4 regions of the Streptomyces sp. NBC_00258 genome follow, and region 1 is predicted to be linked to each of the others. Evidence: riboswitches for the same ligand, from Rfam matches in the RefSeq annotation. Region 1 holds a riboswitch; each other region holds the start of a gene.
The links. A riboswitch is a leader RNA that binds a small molecule or an ion and turns the genes downstream of it on or off. The one in region 1 is predicted to bind cyclic di-AMP.

Region 1 (3,509 bases):
CGGATCAGCCTCGAAGTCCCCGTCTCCCGGCTCCCCAAGGCGCTCGGCCTGCTCGCCGACGCCCTCAGGGCGCCCGCGTTCGAGGACAGCGAGATCGAGCGGCTGGTGCGCAACCGGCTCGACGAGATCCCGCACGAGACGGCCAACCCGGCCCGTCGCGCCGCCAAAGAGCTCTCCCGGCAGCTCTTCCCGGCGACCTCGCGCATGTCGCGCCCGCGCCAGGGCACCGAGGAGACGGTCACCGCGATCGACTCGGCGGCCGTACGGGCCTTCTACGAGAAGCACGTACGCCCCGCCACCGCGACCGCCGTGGTGGTCGGTGACCTCACCGGCGTCGACCTCGACGCGCTGCTCGGGGACACGCTCGGCACCTGGACCGGTTCGCAGGCCCAGGCCCGACCCATTCCGCCGGTGACCGCCGACGACGCCGGCCGCGTGATCATCGTCGACCGTCCCGGAGCCGTCCAGACGCAGCTGCTCATCGGCCGCGTGGGCGCCGACCGGCACGACCGCGTGTGGCCCGCCCAGGTGCTCGGCACGTACTGCCTCGGTGGCACCCTCACCTCGCGCCTGGACCGCGTCCTGCGCGAGGAAAAGGGATACACCTACGGTGTGCGGGCGTTCGGCCAGGTGCTGCGCTCCGCGCCGGACGGGACGGGTGCCGCGATGCTCGCCATCAGCGGCTCCGTGGACACCCCGAACACCGGCCCGGCGCTCGACGACCTCTGGAAGGTGCTGCGCACCCTCGCGGCCGAGGGCCTCACCGATGCCGAGCGCGACATCGCCGTGCAGAACCTCGTGGGCGTGGCGCCCCTGAAGTACGAGACGGCGGCCGCCGTCGCGGGCACGCTCGCCGACCAGGTCGAGCAGTACCTGCCGGACGACTTCCAGGCGACGCTGTACCAGCAGCTCGCCGCGACCGGCACCGTGGAGGCCACCGCGGCCGCCGTGAGCGCCTTCCCGGTGGACCGTCTGGTGACCGTCCTCGTCGGTGACGCCGCGCAGATCGAGGAGCCGGTCCGGGCCCTCGGAATCGGTGAAGTCAGCGTCGTGTCAGCGGAGTAGAACAGCGCCCCTCCGTGGAGAACCCAGGTGACCGAAGAGTCGCCTGGGTTCTCTTTTTGCCCGTACTTCAGCACCTGAACGGCGAGTTGTCCGTATTAGTAGGGAGGTTGCCTGTCTGCCCTGTGGCATGCGCTACAAAACGCGTGATCCGTTTGTTGATTGAAAGACCCCCCGCTTAGCGTCGGTCCGGCTGTTCGTCAGGCAGTGCGCCGCGCCCGCGGCACCGGACAGTCATCGCCGAGTCCCCGTACGGCGCGAGCCAGGGGAGCCGGGGACCCATACGTAGTCCCTGGGGTGAATCGGACGCCCTTCCCGAAGGGGGTCCGTAGGAGACCTTCCTGCTCCGAACCCGTCAGCTAACCCGGTAGGCGAGAAGGAAGGAAAGGACCAGCCACTTCATGGCGTTCACTCGCGCCGCCGGGAAGCACCGTCGTCCCAGCCGTATGAAGCGCACGACCAACCGGACCGTCGGCGTCGCCGCACTCGCCACCACCGGTGTCGTCGGCACCCTGGCTGCTCCCGCATTCGCCGCCGAGAGCCCGGCAGAGCAGACCCTGACCCAGGCGATCACCATCGGCGACTCGGTCGCCGACCAGATCGACGCGCAGGCCGCCGCCCAGCAGCAGGCCGCCGACGAGACCGCCGCCCGCGAGAAGGCCGAGGCCGCCGCCAAGGAGCGCGCCAAGGAAGCCGCGGAGAAGGCCAAGAAGGAGCGCGAGGTCAAGGCCCGCGCCGCCCGTGCGGCCGAGCGCGAGCGCCTGCTGAAGTCGTACACCGCGCCCATCTCCGGCTCGTACGTCTCCACCGGCTACAAGGCCGGCGGCTCCGTCTGGTCCTCCGGCAGCCACACCGGCATCGACTTCCACGCCGCGAGCGGCACCACCGTGCACGCGGTGGGCGCCGGCACCGTCGTCGAGGCCGGCTGGGGCGGCTCGTACGGCAACGAGGTCGTCATCAAGATGAACGACGGCACCTTCACCCAGTACGGGCACATGTCGTCCCTCGGTGTCTCCGTCGGCCAGACGGTCACGCCGGGCCAGCAGATAGGCCTCTCCGGGGCGACCGGCAACGTCACGGGGGCGCACCTGCACTTCGAGGCACGGACGAGCGCGGAGTACGGCTCGGACATCGACCCCCTCGCGTACCTCCGCCAGCACGGCGTGAACGTCTGACGGCGGGCGACAGCCCTCCCGCGCGACAGCCCTCCGCGCGACACCGCTCCCGAAGGCCCCGGCTCACCGAGCCGGGGCCTTCGCGCGCTCCTGATCACTTTCTGATGGCGTCTCGACCACTTCTGGTCGACTTCGCACCGGACGACTGCCTGTTCAGAAGCGAGGTGTGTCCAAAAAATATCCATGGATTCCGGTCCGCCATCGGAATTTCCCGTTCTCTGCAATAGAGTCACCGAACAAGCGTCAATCGACCGCGTTTCGCGGGGGTTAAGGCGGAGGTCCGGTCATGCGTATTCCCGCGCACTCGGTATGCACGGCGATCCGTGACGACATCGTCGCGGGTGTCTACGAGCGCGGCGGCCGGCTCACCGAAGAACTGCTCGCACGCCGGTACGGAGTCTCGCGGGTCCCCGTTCGCGAGGCTCTGCGCACCCTGGAGGCGGAAGGCTTCGTCGTCACGCGCAGGCACGCGGGCGCGTGCGTCGCGGAGCCCACCGAGCAGGAGGCCGCCGACCTCCTGGAGATGCGCATGCTGCTGGAGCCGCTGGGCGCCGCGCGCGCGGCCCAGCGCCGCACCGAGGCGCACCTCAAGGTGCTGCGAGGCCTGGTCAGGCTGGGCCAGGAGCGGGCCAGGAGGGGCAACAGCGAGGATCTGCGCTCGCTCGGCGCCTGGTTCCACGAGACGCTCGCACAGGCCTCCGGAAGCCCCGCGCTGACCTCCACGCTCGCCCAGCTGCGGCACAAGATCGCCTGGATGTACACGGTCGAGGCGCCCGCCCACCCCGCCGAGTCCTGGGCCGAGCACGGTGCCATCGTGGACGCCGTCGCGCGCGGCGACAACGACCGGGCCAGGGCGATCACGGCGCTGCACACCGAGCGGGCGATGGCCGCGCACCGGCTGCGCTTTCCCGGCGGCGACCGCGTGGAGCGTGTGAGGACTTCGCAACATCCTGTAAACACGGCGGGCCTGCGGCATTAACAGTGGCGCCGTATACAAAGAGAGTTATTCGCCGGGGTCTATTTCTGATGCCCCTTTTTCCCACGTGCCTGGAATTCCCGCGCACGTGATTTACGCATGCGCGGGACCGGAAGAGTGGAACTCGGTGCGCGGGCATGTGAAAAAAGCCCGGACGATGCCCGAGAGTGCAGCGAAAGGCCGCGCGGTGGCGTGACGTACGGACGAAACGGCGCGTGCCCCGCAAGCGGAAAACGGCGGAGCCGCGTCCGCCCGGCACGGGTGGACGCGGCTCCGCCGCACGTGGTCCGCGAGAT
Region 2 (3,509 bases), 3.3 Mb from region 1:
GCCTGCGATTTGCCTCCGGGCGGCGGACGGATGGTGCTGGCGGGGACCCCTGTGCCTGACGAGATACCGGACGACGTCCGGTTCCCGTCGAGTCGTTGGGGCGTTCGATCCGTATTCTCTGATCATGGCCGCACCGATTGCATATTCACTCATCGCCACTGACCTGGACGGGACGTTGTTGCGAGGCGACGACACCCTTTCGGACCGGTCACGCGCCGCGCTGGCGATGGCAATCGGGAGAGGTGCCAGGCACCTCGTGGTGACGGGGCGCCCGGCACCGCGCGTACGCCCCCTGCTGGACGAACTGGGCAGCCGGGGACTGGCTGTGTGCGGTCAGGGGGCGCAGTTGTACGACGCCGGCGCCGAGCGCATGGTCTGGTCGGTCACCCTCGACCGCGAGCTGGCCGAGACGGCGCTAGGCAAGATCGAGGCGGAGGTCGGGGACGTGTACGCCGCGGTCGACCAGGACGGGGTCGACGGACTCACGCTCATCGAGCCGGGGTACGAGATGCCGCACCCGACGCTCCCCGCGGTACGCGTCCTGCGTCGCGACGACCTCTGGACGGAACCCATCAGCAAGGTGCTGCTGCGCCATCCCCTGCTGTCCGACGACGAGTTGGCGTCCGCGGCCCGCGGAGCGGTCGGTTCCCTCGCCACGGTCACGATGTCCGGCCCCGGCACAGTCGAACTCCAGCCATGTGGCGTGACCAAGGCGACGGGTCTCGCCCTGGCGGCCGAACACCTCGGCCTCACTCCCGCCACCACGATCGCTTTCGGTGACATGCCCAACGACATCCCGATGTTCGACTGGGCGGCCCACGGCGTCGCGATGGCCAACGCCCACCCCGAACTCCAGGCGGTGGCCGACGAGGTGACCCTGTCGAACGAGGAGGACGGCATCGCGGTGGTGCTGGAACGGCTCTTCGGCTCGCGGGTCTAGCTCTCCGCCAGGAGAAAACCTCGGCGGGCCCGCGGAGAGATTGGTTCCCTCGCCGTGGGCCCGCCCGATACCGGATCGCCCGATACCGGATCGCCCGATACCGGATCGCCCGATACCGGATCGCCCGATACCGGATCGCCCGGTGCCGGCCCGCTCAGTAGGCCCCGAAGACGTTGTCGATCGAGCCGTACCTCGCGGCGGCGTAGTTGCACGCCGCCGTGATGTTGGCGACCGGGTCGAAGGGGTCCATCGAGGTGCCGGCCACGTGGTAGGCGTTGAAGGTCGGGTCGATGGTCTGGAGGAGCCCCTTCGACGGCGTACCGGCCGCGGCGTTGGAGTCCCAGTTGTTCATGGCCTGCGGGTTGCCCGACGACTCACGCATGATGTTGCGGTAGATGCCGTCGTACGACCCCGGGATGCCCTGCTGGGCCATGATGTCCAGCGATTCCCTGATCCAGCCGTCGAGGTCGTTCGAGTACGTCTTCGCGGCGGCGGGGGTGACGGCGGACGCGGTGGACGACTTGGTCGCAGTGGCCGTCTTTGCCAAGGTTTGGGCGTTTTTCGTGCCGACTGTCAGCTTGAGGCCCGGGCGGATGACCGCCGGGTCGTCGCCGATGACCGCGCGGTTGGCCTTGTAAAGGTTCTGCCAGCCGCCGCTCGTGGAGTGCTTCTTGGCGATCTTGGTCAGGGTGTCGCCCGCGACCACCTTGTACGTGACGAGCGAGACCTGCGGGACCGCGGCCGATGCGACCTGCGCGGCCTGTGCCGGCTGTGCGGCGTGGGCGCCGGTCGCCCCGACGATGGGGAGCGCGAGCGCGGCTCCGCCGGTTCCCGCGGCGACGATGCCACGTGTGAGGGTGTTGATTCGGGGGCGGCGGTGCTTGCCTCGTGCGGCCATGGCGCGTTTCCTCTCCGACGCCTGCGAGGTGAGCTGTCGGGTTCGGGCGGGAGCTGCCCGGCCGCATGCTGCACGCGGCTTCACCCCTAGCCGTTCCGGAATCCGGACCGGCGGCCTACCTGGGTCCCCCGCTCCTGCCGTACGCGAGTGAATGGATGGCTGGGATCTCCGGGCGGCGGCAGGATTAGGCGGTCCATCCGGAGTGACGTGAACGTATGCGAGAGCACATGCCGTGAACAAGCCCAGAATTCACATGGAGATGCCATTTGCCTGTTCGGGACGGATGGGAATTCTTGATCCATTCGGAAGGTGAAGTTCAACTTGCTTTGAGCAAAGGTGAATCGACCGACTCGGCAAATCGGCGGTCCTGGGCGGACGTGACCCAATTCACTGGCACAGGTGGGGAATTAAGTGCGTCCAGTGCGTAATACGGGCAAGTCGGGCGGAGCCTGGATGTCCGCCCAGTCGGCATAAGGGACCACTTGTCCAGAAACGTTCTCGCTGCTCTTCGAGGTTCCGGAGAGTTCAGTCTTCCGGGTTCCAGAGGGTCAGTACGTCACGCAGTTTCTGCCGGTGGCCGTCGATCCAGTTCCGGGGAAGATCGACGGGTACGCACACGGTGGCCATGGAAATCGTGTCGTCCTCCACGATCACCTCGGGGCAATCCCGTTCTCCCGTGAGCCGAATGGAAATCGACGGTCCTTGTTCCACCGTCATCCATGCGATGTCCTCGCCGCGGTGCGATGCGGCGTCCAGGGCGCGTCCCCAGGCCTCAAGTCGGCGGCGCCACAGCGCGAGTTCGAGGCGGCCACGGACGAAAGGCGTCTCCACGACGATCTCGGCCGCGAGGCCCGCCGCCATCAGCGGGTGCCGGCCGAGGACCGTGATCCTGACCGAGTTGCCCTCCTCGTCGGTGAGGAGCGCGAGGTCCGTCGGGCCGGTGCGGTGGTCGGCCGGGAGGTCGGCGTCGCAGAGGGCGCAGACGAAATGGGCCTCCTGCACGGAGTTCCACTCGGCGCAGGACGGGCAGCGGCGGTAGGTGATCGGGTGGGTGTAGCCGCCGGTGTGGGTGCCGGCGCGGTCGACGCCCACGCGGGTGAGGGCCGCCGCGAGCGATCGCCATGACTCGGGGTCGGGGCAGTAGCCGGTGGACTGGTTGCTCGCGTACGTGACCGCCCAGCCGGACGCGGTCCGCGTGAAGCCCAACTCCCCGGCGGCGCGCACCGGTTTCCCGTCCGCGCAGGCCACGTGCTCGGAGCGGCGTGGAGCCAGGCGCAGGGTCATGGAGGCGTCGACGACGAAGGTGAACGGCTCGGCGAGTTCGTCGGCGGGGCGGGCGGACAGGAAGGCGTCGAGGTCGGCCGGGGTCCGGATCCGGGCGCCGCCCCCGCCGGGCCGGACGGCTTCCCATATGTCTTCGGGGCCCACATAGGCGTACGCGGTCATGGGGTCCCTACATACGCGTTTGCGGTCGTGGGACCTACACGCGTGATTGCGATCGTGTGGCCCACGTACGCCTTCGCCGTCATGCGGGGAGCGTACGAGTTCACCCCGCGGTCCGCGGAATCCTTTTCTCCCAGGTGCGGTGGAACACCACCTCGTCGCCGTCCTTGCAGATCACCTCGTTCGAGGTGATGAAGTCCGCCTCGTCGCAGGTGGTTTCGGAGTGCG
Region 3 (3,509 bases), 1.1 Mb from region 1:
ACCCGATCACTGATCTGTTGTCATTCTTCGAATCGTCTGCCACGTCGGGTCATGATTCACCCTCGGGTGTGAGCTACGCGACCGTAGGAAGGGGTTGACGCGCGGTGAGATAAGCCACTCGTCAAGTGTTGGTCAATCCCGGAATAAGGGGCTCGATCAGGGACGTTGTCGCAGCTCCCGCACCCGGAAGTCCGTGATCCCGAAGTGGCTCCACACGGTCCGGAACGCGAAGTGCCCGCTCGTGTAAGGGTCTTGGTCCACATAGTCGAAGATGAGCCGTCCGTTGTTCCACCACTGGACCGTCGAGCCGTTCGAGACGATCCGGACCCGGTTGGGTTCGTTCGCCGTGAGCAGGGGTTCCGTGTAGTCGAAGACCAGCGGCCGCACGCCCGCCTCACCGACGTAACGGCGCAGCCGGGTCGTGGTGTTGGTGTTGGCGCCGTATCCGGCGTAGTACGTCGTGAGGTGGTCGTACTCGTCGAGGGCTCCGCCGCGGTGCGTGGCGAAGAGGTTCTCCGGGGAGCGGACGTCCGTGGCGTTCCAGAAGTTGTTGAGGTCCGACACCCGGTCGTTGGCACCGCCCGCCGAGACCGGCGTGGCGGTGTACTCCAGGACGTAGGGCCCTTGGAGCTTTCGCTTGAACCACACGGTCGCGCCGCTCGGCACGTCTATCTCCAGGACGCCCCGGGTCGCGGTGACGCTGCCGCCGTCCTGCAGCTCTGTCGCCCACTGGCCGAGGCCGTGGCGGAAGTCATCGCGGGCGACGATGCGCCCCGGACGGAGGCGCACCGCCGCACCCGCGGTCTGCCCGGGGACGAGCGCCGTGAGTGCGGCACCGGCGGCCAGGGCTCCGAACGCTCTGCGTGTGGTCGTCATGAGGATCTCCATGGCGTGAAGGCGCATAGAAAGCGCTTGTGGAGATCACTGTGTCGCGGCTTGCGCGCCCCTGTCGACCCATCTCCCGGCCATGCCACAGAACCGAAACACCGAAGGCCGGACCCCGGGGATCACAGGGTCCGGCCTTCGGAGACGAGCGGAGTGGTACGCCGCGCGGGGCGTGCCTGGCGTCGGGTCAGACGGAAACGCCCTTGCCACGCAGGTACGCCAGCGGGTCCACGTCCGAGCCGTAGTCCGGGGTGGTGCGGATCTCGAAGTGCAGGTGCGGGCCGGTGACGTTGCCCGTCGCGCCGGAGAGGCCGACCTGCTGGCCCTCGGCCACGGCCTGCCCGGCCGAGACGGAGAGGGAGGACAGGTGGGCGTACTGGGCGTAGTGGCCGTCGGCGAGCTGGATGACGACCTGGTTGCCGTACGCGCCGCCCCAGCCGGCCGAGACGACCGTGCCGGCGCCGACGGACTTGAGGGACGTGCCGGTCGGGACCACGAAGTCGACGCCGGTGTGGTAGCCGCTGGACCACATGCTGCCCGACATCTTGTACGGGGTGCCGACGCCCGCGCCCGCGACCGGCAGCGTGAAGCCGGCGGCACCGGCTTCGGACGCCGCCTTGGGAGCGGCGGCGGCCTTCGGGGCCGCGGCCTTCTTCGCGGAGGACTGGGTGGCCTTGGAGGCGCCGGAGTCGGAACTCGAAGTGGCGGCGGCCTTGCCGATCGACAGCTTCAGGCCCGGGTGGATGAGCGCCGGGTCACCACCGATCGCCTTGCGGTTGTCCTCGTACAGCTTCTTCCAGCCACCGCTGACGTCCTGCGTGTCGGCGATCCTCGACAGGGAGTCGCCCGCACGCACGGAATAGGTCTTGGCCGCGGCCTTCTTCGCCTCGGCCTTCTTGTCGGCGGCGGCAGGCGCCGATTCGGCGGCCTTGTTCGCGACATTCGAGACGCTCGCCACGGAATCCGCGGCGGACTGCGGAGTCGCGGCGTGCGCTCCGGTCGCGCCGAGCAGCGGAAGGGCGAGCGCCGCGCCGCCGGTTCCTGCGACGGCCATGGAGCGGGTGAAACGCTGGGACTTGGGACGGCGGTGCTTACCCTTCGCGGGCATGGCGAATTCCTCTCCGGCGCCTGCGAGGTGAGCTGTCGGGTGCGAGCTGGAGATGCCCGGCCGTGTTTGCGCACGACTTAACCCCTAGCCGTTCCGGAGACCGGAACAGGCGTTGTACCTGTGGGTCCCCCGCTCCTGCCGTGTACGGGTGGGTGAGCGGATTCCGGGCGGCGGCAGGATTGGGCGTCCGTCCGGATTGGTGGCGAACGTAAGCGACATGAAGACGCAGGAACAACCTTTGGGGTTTCCTGTGTGCCCCGTTCTCTTGATCCCTGACCGAAATGACGGTCACGCTGCGTAAATCAGGGATCTCCCCCGTTTGTTAAATCCCTGAAAACGCGGCTGAATTACGTGAACATGGCGACAGCGGACCGTCACGAATATGACGCTGCTCACGGAGGGCCGTTCCAGGAGCCTTTATTCCAGAGCGAGTTGGAACCAATGCTCCATTACGGACACAACAGTCACATGCGACGCAGTCGGAAAACTGCCGCATCAAGGTCACCTTGCAGTCCCGTCCGCAACCCGTGATGCAACAGCACCGCACCTCGGTGGACTTCGCCCGTTTCGAGGCATTCGTACGCCGCTGCCGGGTCGAGTCCGCGCAGCCGCACCGGCGCGACCGGCTCGCCGTAGTGCTGGGCCTGGAGCCAGGCGAGGACGACGACCTCGCCGTCACGCGTGTACTGCACGGCACTCAGGCCGCCCTCCGGAGCCCGCAGCCGATGGAGGTCCCCGCCCTGCACGACGGGCCGGATCTCCTTGTAGAGCTCCACCCACGTCCGCGCCTCGGCCAGTTCCTCGTCGCTCCACCGGGTCAGGTCGCCGCCGACACCGAGCACTCCGGCCATCGCGCTCACGAAGCGGAACCGCAGCGAACTGACGCGGCCGTTGAGCTGGACGTTCGGACTGTCGGTGACCCAGGCGGCCATGGTCCGCGCGGGATGCACCTGGCTGAAGCCGTGCTGGATGGCGAGCCGGTCGAGCGGGTCGGTGTTGTCCGAGGTCCACACCTGGTCCGTACGCGCCATGATCCCGAGGTCGATACGGCCGCCGCCGCCCGAGCAGGACTCGAAGGCGACACCCGGGTGGGCCGCCCGCAGCCGGTCCAGGAGCCGGTACAGGGCGTGCACGTGGTCCACCCAGAGCCGCTGCGGATAGGCCTCGCCGGGCCACCCCGCGTCGGTGAAGCAGCGGTTGAAGTCCCACTTCACATAGTCGATCGGCGCGCTGGAGAGCAGCGTGTCGAGCTGCTCCCACAGGTACTCCTGGACGTCTTCGCGGGCAAGGTTCAGAACGAGCTGATTGCGCAGCTCCGTCCTCTTTCGTCCCGGTTGGAACTGCACCCAGTCGGGGTGCGCGCGGTACAGCTCGCTGTCCGGGTTGACCATCTCGGGCTCGACCCAGATGCCGAACTGCATCCCGAGCGCGTGCACCTCGTCGGCGAGGGGCTTGAGGCCTGCCGGGAAGCGGTCGGGGTTGGGTGTCCAGTCGCCGAGCCCGGCCCGGTCGCTGG
Region 4 (3,509 bases), 6.1 Mb from region 1:
AACTGCCGTGCCATGACCTCCGGTCCGCCGACCGTTCGTCGTAGGGCCGCCTCGTCGAGTACCGCACTCAGTCGGAGCGGTGGATTCGAACGCAGTACGTCCTGACGGGCGAGGCGCACCTCCACCAGCGCGTCGACCTCGCCGTCCGGCGCCCCGCCCATGGCCGCCCGGGTCACCTCGCGGGCGTACTCCGGCGTCTGCAGCAGCCCGGGCACGACGGAGTTCTCCAGCGTACGCATCACGCTGGCCTGCGACTCCAGGCTGATGAAGTCGCTGTAGGCGGACGACAGAAGACCCCGGTAGGCGTGCCACCAGTGGTGCCGGCCGTTGTCGTCGGAGCCCGCCAGCACCACGAGCAACTCGCGCAGTTCCGCGTCCCGGACCTCGTAGGCGTCGAGGAGCCGCTCCACGTCCGCGGGCTTGACTCCGCTGCGGCCGGTCTCGATCCGGCTCACCTTCGACTGGTGCCAGCCGACGAGCCGGGCGGCCTCGCCGCTCTTGAGGCCCGCACGGGCACGCAGGGCACGCAGTTCGGCACCGAGTTTCCGGCGGCGCACAGCGGGACCGTACTGCATGGCCGTCTCCTTCCGACCGTCGCGCCGGCGCTATATCGTCCGGCGTCACGCCGACCGTAGAGGACGAACCGGCCGCCCGCCCAAATACGGTCGGCCGTCGCAGAGTTCACCGCTTCGAGCGACAGATATATGCATATCTCGGTGGATCGGCACCGTGAACGCCGAGGTAGTGGCACTCTGGCGCAAGCACCAGTCCGGGACCGTACTCGAAGTCATCCGCTTCGTGTCGGACTCCGGTCCCGTGGGAAAGGGACGACCTCGCCATGGCAGACCACCAGGAAGCATCCGTCACTCTGCCGAGCGATCCCGCCTCGGTCTACGCCGCCCGCACGTACGTCACCGACGTGCTGGCCGAATGGGGACTTCCATCCGACACGGAGGCGGCCGACACGGTCCGGCTCATCGTCTCGGAGCTCGCGACCAACGCCGTACAGCACACGTTCGGGCAGTCGCCCACCTTCACGGTGGACATCGAACTCGACCGCGACGAACAACTGCGCATCGGCGTGACCGACAGCCACCCGCGCTTCCCGAAACGTCTGCCCGCGGCCGTCCAGCAGGACAACGGCCGCGGCATGGTGATCGTCCGCTGGCTGACGGTCGAGTGCGGCGGCAAGCTGACGGTCCGGCCCACCAGAGAGGGCGGCAAGACGGTCTCGATCATGCTGCCCTGGACGGCACCGGTACAGCCCGCGAGAGCCGACTGAGTGCCGTGCCCCACTGGTGGCGTGAAGGCGCCCGCTAGTCCTCGCCGGCGGAGCTCTGCATCAGGTGGGGGAGGAGCGCCCACAGCCCCGCGCAGACGACCAGCGTGGTCGCACCGGCCGCGATACCGCCCGCCCGGTTCGTCGCCACGTCCACGACGAGCAGGACCGAACCGGAGAGGGCGAACGCGAGCACGCCGAGTCCGATCTGGGCCAGGTGCGAGGAGGCGTTCACGACCTGCGGCTTGGCGCCCTGCTGGAAGAGCCGGCGATGGAGCGCGGCCGGGGCCGTGAAGAGCGCGGCGGCCAGCACCGAGAGCAGCAGCGTGACGACGTACGTGGCGCGCTGGAACGAGTCCAGGGAGGGGAAGCGCGGGGTGAACGCGAGGGTGAGCAGGAATGCGAAGAGGATCTGCACCCCGGTCTGCGTGACCCGCAGTTCCTGGAGCAGTTCGTTGAAGTTGCGGTCGGCGCGCTCGAGCCGGGTCTCGTTGCGCTCCTCGTGGTGATGAAGGTCGCCCATAGGTGAAGGAGTAACCACTCAGCCGCGAATATCACGCTCCGGGCCCCGGGAGGGGGCCGCGGCGATCACCGCGGCCACCTCCCGGGCGGGTCACCTGACCCGGCCGTACCAGACGCTCTTCGTCCAGATCTTCTGGAGCTTCACCACTTCCCCGGTCTTCGGGGAGTGCCAGATCCGTCCCTTCCCGGCGTAGATGCCGACGTGGTAGACGTTCCGGCCCGAGTGGAAGAAGACCAGGTCTCCCTGCTTGCGGTTCGAAGCGGAGACATGGTTCGTCTTGTTGTACTGCGCGGCGGCCGTACGCGGCAGGGACTTGCCCGCCTTCTTGAACGAGTAGAGCGTGAGGCCGGAGCAGTCGAAGCGCTTGGGCCCCACGGCTCCGTACTTGTACGGGGAGCCCTTCTTGGAGGCCGCCACCTGGAGTGCCTTCGTCGCGGGTGTGGCCGCTTCAGCGCCGGACGTGAATCCGGGGGCCACGATGCCGCCGCCGACAGCGGCGATGGTGAGAGCCGATGCGGTACCGGCCCTGCTGAACAGCGACGGGACACGATTGAGCGCAGTCATGCGCAACCCTTCGTCAGCCGCCTGTGAAGGATGACCTGTCGGATTCGGGCTGGCGAAGTTGCCCGGCCGCTGACGCGGCTTCACCCCAAGGGCTGCTCGGCCCGGTCATGGCGTGACCGTTCCGGCGACCCGTCGTGCCTGGGTCCTCCACTCCTGCCGATCCACTTCTGTCGACCGGTCATCCGGGCGGCGGCAGGACTCGGCGTCCGCCCGGATCGCCCCGCCGCTTGTGGCGGGGGCTTGTCGTCGGAAGGGATCTTGACGCACGGATGTCCCAAAAGCCGAGCGGAATCGGCGATTTGTGGGCTTACTCACCACTCACCCGTTCGGGTGGACAGCCTTTCCCACGGGAGGGCTCGAGGGGGTCGACGACCCTCGTACCAGCACCGGAACGTCTGATTCCGTACGGAGGCTACGCGGGTTGCGCAACTCCCACGGGCCTGTAAAAGCAGCTCTGACTACGCTGTTCGGTGGTACGCCTTTCGGTCCGTTTGAACCCTGACCCGGACGTCTCGTCAGATGCCTGCGTGACGCCGGGTCCGTGGCGGTACGTCAGCTGTCGGAGCGCGGCGGTAGCGCGATCCGGCCCGCTCGGCGCTCACCGTCGAGTACGCGCAGCGCCCGCGCCAGGGTCGGCGCGTGCACCTCGTGCTCGCCGCGCTGGTGCATCAGGGCCAGCGCGTCACGCAGCGCGGTGGCCCTGCCCACCAGGGCCTGGGCCGCGCGCAGCCCCCGGTAAGTGTCCCCGGAATGGGCCGGGTTGATCCGGCCGAGCAGGTCGACCACTTCGAGGTAACGGTCGATCAGCTCGGCCTCCGCGCGGGTCAGGGCCGGCAGCGGCGGCAACTCGGGTGGGAGCATCGGCCGCTCACCTCGCGCCGCGTGCGCTCTGGGTGGACTTCCGGCTCGAGACGATCCGGTCGATCAGTCCGTACTCCAGCGCCGCCTGCGCGTCCAGGATCTTGTCCCGCTCGATGTCCGCGCCGATCCGCTCCCGGCTCTGACCCGTGTGCCGGGCGAGCATCTCCTCCAGCTGCCCACGGGTACGCATCAACTCGTCGGCCTGAATGGCCAGGTCGGACGCCTGTCCCTGGACGGGCTCGGAGAACGACGGCTGGTGGATCAGCACGCGGGCGCCCGGCA

Region 2: another riboswitch for cyclic di-AMP. It lies ahead of OG718_RS31925 (transglycosylase SLT domain-containing protein); the one in region 1 lies ahead of OG718_RS17050 (M23 family metallopeptidase).
Region 3: another riboswitch for cyclic di-AMP. It lies ahead of OG718_RS12515 (LysM peptidoglycan-binding domain-containing M23 family metallopeptidase); the one in region 1 lies ahead of OG718_RS17050 (M23 family metallopeptidase).
Region 4: another riboswitch for cyclic di-AMP. It lies ahead of OG718_RS44310 (C40 family peptidase); the one in region 1 lies ahead of OG718_RS17050 (M23 family metallopeptidase).

What each region holds. Positions count from the first base shown of each region.
Region 1 is NZ_CP108081.1:3,832,559-3,836,067, reverse strand. Features, by position in the region: gene OG718_RS17055 (M16 family metallopeptidase) at 1-1,065, shown strand, start outside; cyclic di-AMP (ydaO/yuaA leader) riboswitch at 1,291-1,451, shown strand; gene OG718_RS17050 (M23 family metallopeptidase) at 1,464-2,237, shown strand; gene OG718_RS17045 (GntR family transcriptional regulator) at 2,524-3,216, shown strand; gene OG718_RS17040 (HPr family phosphocarrier protein) at 3,509-3,509, opposite strand, start outside.
Region 2 is NZ_CP108081.1:7,162,712-7,166,220, forward strand. Features, by position in the region: gene OG718_RS31920 (HAD family hydrolase) at 125-940, shown strand; gene OG718_RS31925 (transglycosylase SLT domain-containing protein) at 1,095-1,838, opposite strand; cyclic di-AMP (ydaO/yuaA leader) riboswitch at 1,842-1,994, opposite strand; gene OG718_RS31930 (DUF5959 family protein) at 2,364-3,284, opposite strand; gene OG718_RS31935 (CocE/NonD family hydrolase) at 3,385-3,509, opposite strand, start outside.
Region 3 is NZ_CP108081.1:2,754,654-2,758,162, forward strand. Features, by position in the region: gene OG718_RS12505 (SGNH/GDSL hydrolase family protein) at 1-10, opposite strand, end outside; gene OG718_RS12510 (DUF6250 domain-containing protein) at 157-876, opposite strand; gene OG718_RS12515 (LysM peptidoglycan-binding domain-containing M23 family metallopeptidase) at 1,073-1,993, opposite strand; cyclic di-AMP (ydaO/yuaA leader) riboswitch at 1,996-2,162, opposite strand; gene OG718_RS12520 (alpha-galactosidase) at 2,458-3,509, opposite strand, start outside.
Region 4 is NZ_CP108081.1:9,953,362-9,956,870, forward strand. Features, by position in the region: gene OG718_RS44295 (helix-turn-helix domain-containing protein) at 1-575, opposite strand, end outside; gene OG718_RS44300 (ATP-binding protein) at 839-1,282, shown strand; gene OG718_RS44305 (DUF6328 family protein) at 1,317-1,802, opposite strand; gene OG718_RS44310 (C40 family peptidase) at 1,893-2,366, opposite strand; cyclic di-AMP (ydaO/yuaA leader) riboswitch at 2,370-2,503, opposite strand; gene OG718_RS44315 (hypothetical protein) at 2,919-3,227, opposite strand; gene OG718_RS44320 (ATP-dependent Clp protease proteolytic subunit) at 3,235-3,509, opposite strand, start outside.